DNA from 2 places in the Neptunomonas sp. CHC150 genome. Region 1 is predicted to be linked to the other one. Evidence: predicted binding sites of a transcription regulator. Region 1 holds the regulator's gene; the other holds the start of a gene.
The links. The regulator PhoB, encoded in region 1, activates phosphate uptake and scavenging genes when phosphate is short. The targets are predictions, from matches to a motif close to TGTCATANNNNTGTCANA.
Positions count from the first base shown of each region.

Region 2: pstS (phosphate ABC transporter substrate-binding protein PstS) is a predicted target of PhoB. The motif match lies at 996-1,013, and genes of this name have one in related genera.

Region 1 covers NZ_JAPNXU010000008.1:283,085-285,291, reverse strand. The annotation lists gene ubiA (4-hydroxybenzoate octaprenyltransferase) at 1-781, shown strand, start outside; gene phoB (phosphate regulon transcriptional regulator PhoB) at 857-1,552, shown strand; gene phoR (phosphate regulon sensor histidine kinase PhoR) at 1,571-2,207, shown strand, end outside.
Region 2 covers NZ_JAPNXU010000010.1:147,010-149,216, reverse strand. The annotation lists gene pstS (phosphate ABC transporter substrate-binding protein PstS) at 1-925, opposite strand, end outside; gene OW491_RS12460 (haloacid dehalogenase type II) at 1,367-2,044, opposite strand; gene OW491_RS12455 (TetR/AcrR family transcriptional regulator) at 2,173-2,207, shown strand, end outside.

The DNA.
Region 1 (2,207 bases):
AACGCTTTGGGCGTTATGGATTGCGGCCGACGGAGTTCCTCCGCTTAGCTTGCTCATTATTTTTATTGCGGGGGTCTTTATAACGCGCTCAGCTGGCTGCGTGATTAATGATTATGCCGACCGGCATATCGACGGACATGTAAAGAGAACAGCTGAACGCCCCTTAGCTCTCGGGCTAATTAGCAGTAAAGAAGCGCTCATGCTGTTTGCTGGGCTGATGCTGCTCGCTTTTGTACTAGTTTTATTCACTAACCGCATGACGATTTGGATGTCTTTTGGCGCATTAGCGTTAGCATCGCTTTATCCCTTTATGAAGCGCCATACCCACCTGCCCCAAGTGGTACTTGGCGCGGCTTTTGGGTGGGCTATCCCTATGGCCTTTACTGCCGTTGACGAGACTTTACCATTGGTTGCTTGGCTGATTTTCTTAGCTAAGCTGCTCTGGACCGTTGCTTACGACACCATGTACGCCATGGTAGATCGGGATGATGATATAAAAATCGGCGTAAAATCGACCGCTATCCTATTCGGCAAACAGGACAAGCGGATCATTGGGCTATTACAGATAACCACATTGTTAGTTTTACTATTAGTAGGCACATTAGAAAGCATGACGTGGCCTTACTATGTAGGGATCGTTATAGCCGGCGTGTTTTTTGTTTATCAGCAAAATCTTATTAAGGATAGGGATCGCACTCGGTGCTTTAACGCCTTTCTGAACAACCATTACGCCGAGTTAGCGGTCTTTGTTGGGATTGTCGTACACTTTATGACAAATTAGTGGCTGGCTGTAACATTTTTGTCATAATAAAATACTGTAATACTCGCGACTTATTACAAGCGTAGAGGCTTAGACATGTCTACAAGCAAACAAGTGCTAATCGTCGATGATGAGGCGCCCATCCGCGAAATGATCGCGGTTGCACTCGAAATGGCAGGTTATGAGTGTATTGAAGCAGAAAATGCTAACGATGCTCACGCGATCGTGATTGATCGACAACCTGATATGATTTTGTTGGATTGGATGATGCCCAACATCAGCGGCATTGAATTAGCCCGCCGCTTACGCAAAGATGAAACAACTGCCGATATCCCCATTATCATGCTGACGGCCAAAGGCGAAGAAGAAAACAAAGTACAGGGCTTAGAAGCGGGTGTAGATGACTATATCACCAAGCCTTTTTCTCCTCGCGAACTGGTAGCTCGATTAAAAGCTGTTTTACGCCGTGCTACGCCTAAAGGCATTGAAGAGCCAGTGACGGTTGAAGGCTTAACGCTTGACCCTATCTCGCACCGTGTAACCGCCGAAGGCAAAGCCATCGATTTAGGGCCGACTGAATTCCGATTATTGCAATTCTTTATGACCCATCAAGATCGGGCCTACTCCCGCGGCCAATTATTGGATATGGTTTGGGGCGGCAATGTGTATGTTGAGGAACGGACAGTAGATGTCCACATTCGTCGCTTACGCAAAGCATTAGGCAATGAACATGACCACCTAGTACAAACGGTGCGAGGAACTGGGTATCGTTTTTCAACACAAGTAGCCTAAACACGAGTTGTATCCCCTATGCAGAGAGTCCCCCAAGCCGCCGTAGGCAGTTTATTTTTATTTGTCGCTGTATCTGCAACGGTAGGCTTATTCATAGGCTCTGTTAGCTGGGGAATGGTTGCTGGGTTAGGACTTTGGATTTTTCTACAACTACGTCAAATAGGAAGGCTGCAAACCTGGTTGCATAAATATGATTCTGAGGTTCCCGAAGCCGAGGGCATATGGGGCGACATCTTTGATGACTTAGCACGAATTAAAAAGCGTCACCATAAGCAACGTAGTGATCTAAAAGAGATCATCAAACGCTTTCAACGCTCTTCGGCAGCACTACCCGATGCCGTTGTTATTATTGATAAGCATAATAATTTAGAGTGGTGGAACCGCGCAGCAGAACGCTTGTTAGGCTTTAAACATGTGTCTGACCGTGGAATGCCGGTTATGAACTTGTTGCGTGATCCTCGCTTTATACGTTATTACCACAAACGTAAATATGACGACCCTCTGCAGCTACCTAGCCCTGTCCTCAACGACACCACCTTACAGTTCCAAATAAAAGAGTTTGGTGCTAGCGATCGACTGTTAGTAGCCCGTGATATCACTCGCTTGGTGCGTTTGGAACATACCCGACAAGACTTTGTGGCCAACGCTTCTCACG
Region 2 (2,207 bases), on a different contig from region 1:
CTTTTTCGTCATCTTGGTTTTTGTAAAGCAGTAACCATGTGAAAGAGGCAATTGGGTAGGCTTCATCACCAGCAGGGTCATTGACCCAAGCAATTAGGTTGGGAACATCACTGTTTGGCAGGTTACCAGTAGGGAATTCAGCACTAGCCAATGCAGCAGCACCTGATTCCGAACCCGGAGCGACAAAGTGACCCGCTTTGTTTTCTAGCATGGCGGTTTTGGCGTTGGTGAGCTTAGCGTAGCCGTACTCAATGTAACCGATAGCTCCAGGTGTTTGTTTGATAGTTGCAGTAATGCCATCATTTTTAGGCGCTTTTACAAACTTAGCGCTATTTGGCCATTGTGGAGATTTTGCTTGACCAATCTTGTCTTTAAAGTGACTGTTGATTTCTGATAAGTGGCCTGTAAAAACATAGGTGGTACCAGAAGAGTCTGAGCGCACGACGACTGTAATGGCTTCGTTTGGTAGTTCTACACCAGGGTTGGCTGCTGCGATAGCAGGGTCGTTCCACATAGTGATGTTGCCTGCAAAAATTTCAGGGTAAACATTACGTGGTAGTTTAAGCTCGCCAACGCCTTCCAAGTTATAAGCCAGAACAACTTCACCCGCCGTCATTGGCAGTAGAACAGCACCGTCCTTTACCTGCTCTATTTCTTTATCTTTCATGGCTGCGTCACTAGCGGCAAAGTCGACAGTTCCGTTAATGAAGTCTTGAATACCCGCACCACTACCTTTGGCTTGGTAATCGATACGCACGCCATCGGTTTCTTTACTAAAGTCTTTAAACCACTTTGAATACAGTGGGAATGGGAAGCTCGCGCCCGACCCAATCAATTTGACATCGGCACTGGCTTGGAAAGAAAGCACAACACCTGCTGCACAAATAACAGTGGCAGATTTCTTCAAAAATTTACTGAAACTCACGATCTTCTCCTCATAAAACTGTCTTAGTTACTGGGTATGTGCCAGTGATGTGCGTAGCTTATGATTCAAACATGACAGATTTGTGATAATCCCGATGATCAAATGCAATGCATTTTGTAGGTATTGGGCAGTGCCCGGCCGTAAATTAAAGGTCTTAAAACCTGAACCTTTGAAATAAAAGGAAAAAGAGGAAGGGATACTTTCTGTTTTAAACAAATCAGTAGATCTAGCAGAGGCGGTATTTGTTTAAAAAACTTTGTTTATTTTTAGTCAGCTGGAAACATCGACGCTTGAAATGAGCAAAGCAGGCAGTAAGTGCATTGTACTGGTGGTAGTGACTAGCGATTGGGAGTGCGTAGTTAACCGTCCACAACTGTCTTTAACAGCGAAGTAGTTTTTACCCTTAATAGCTTGCTAAAAAGGGTTTAGGTGAATGGGTATTTATTGTTGTCGATCAAACAGGGCGGTAAGGCCCAATAAATCGGCTATCGTTTCTGTGGGGGCTTGACCCCATGGATCAAAAATAGAGGCTTCGGAGCGACAGACCCATGCTGACTTAAGTCCTGAGGACATTGCACCTAAAACATCAAATGGATTGCTGGAAACCAACCATGTTTCATTCGTTAATGAGTGAGTTTCGTTTGTTAAGTGCTTGTAGACAGCAGGGTTAGGTTTAAACGTTTTGATATCATCACAACTGACCACACCTTCAAAGTATTGCTCAATGTGGGCATGGCTTAGTAATGATTCAACAGCACTGCGTTCGCCATTAGAAAAAGCAAACAGCCGTAACCCTGATCGGCTGAGTTGATCTAAAGCCACCGCTACATCATCAAAGGCAGGCAGTGTTAAGTAACTTTGTAGAAGCGCGTCTTTTTGTTCATGAGTTAATACAACTTTATGTAATGAGCATGCATAGTTAAGTGCATCACGAGTACAGACCGAAAAGGGTTGGTAATCCTGCATCAGTCCGCGGCGAAAGGAGTATTCAAGTTGCTTATTTCGCCATGACAAACTCAGGGCATTTGCATCATCACCTACCCAAGCCTGTAGTTGTGTTAAAACACCTTGTGTATCGATTAAAGTACCGTAAACGTCAAAAGCTAGAGTTGTTTTCATGCTGGCCTCTCGATGAACCTTGATGTCAGTTCTTATATTTGTACAGGTAGCTTATTCAATATAACTAGATTTGAACGACCGCTCAATATAAAATTGCTAGAAAGTTAATACAAGTATACGAGTGTCTGATGAGTAAGACGGCAAAATTTGATCGCCAGCAGGT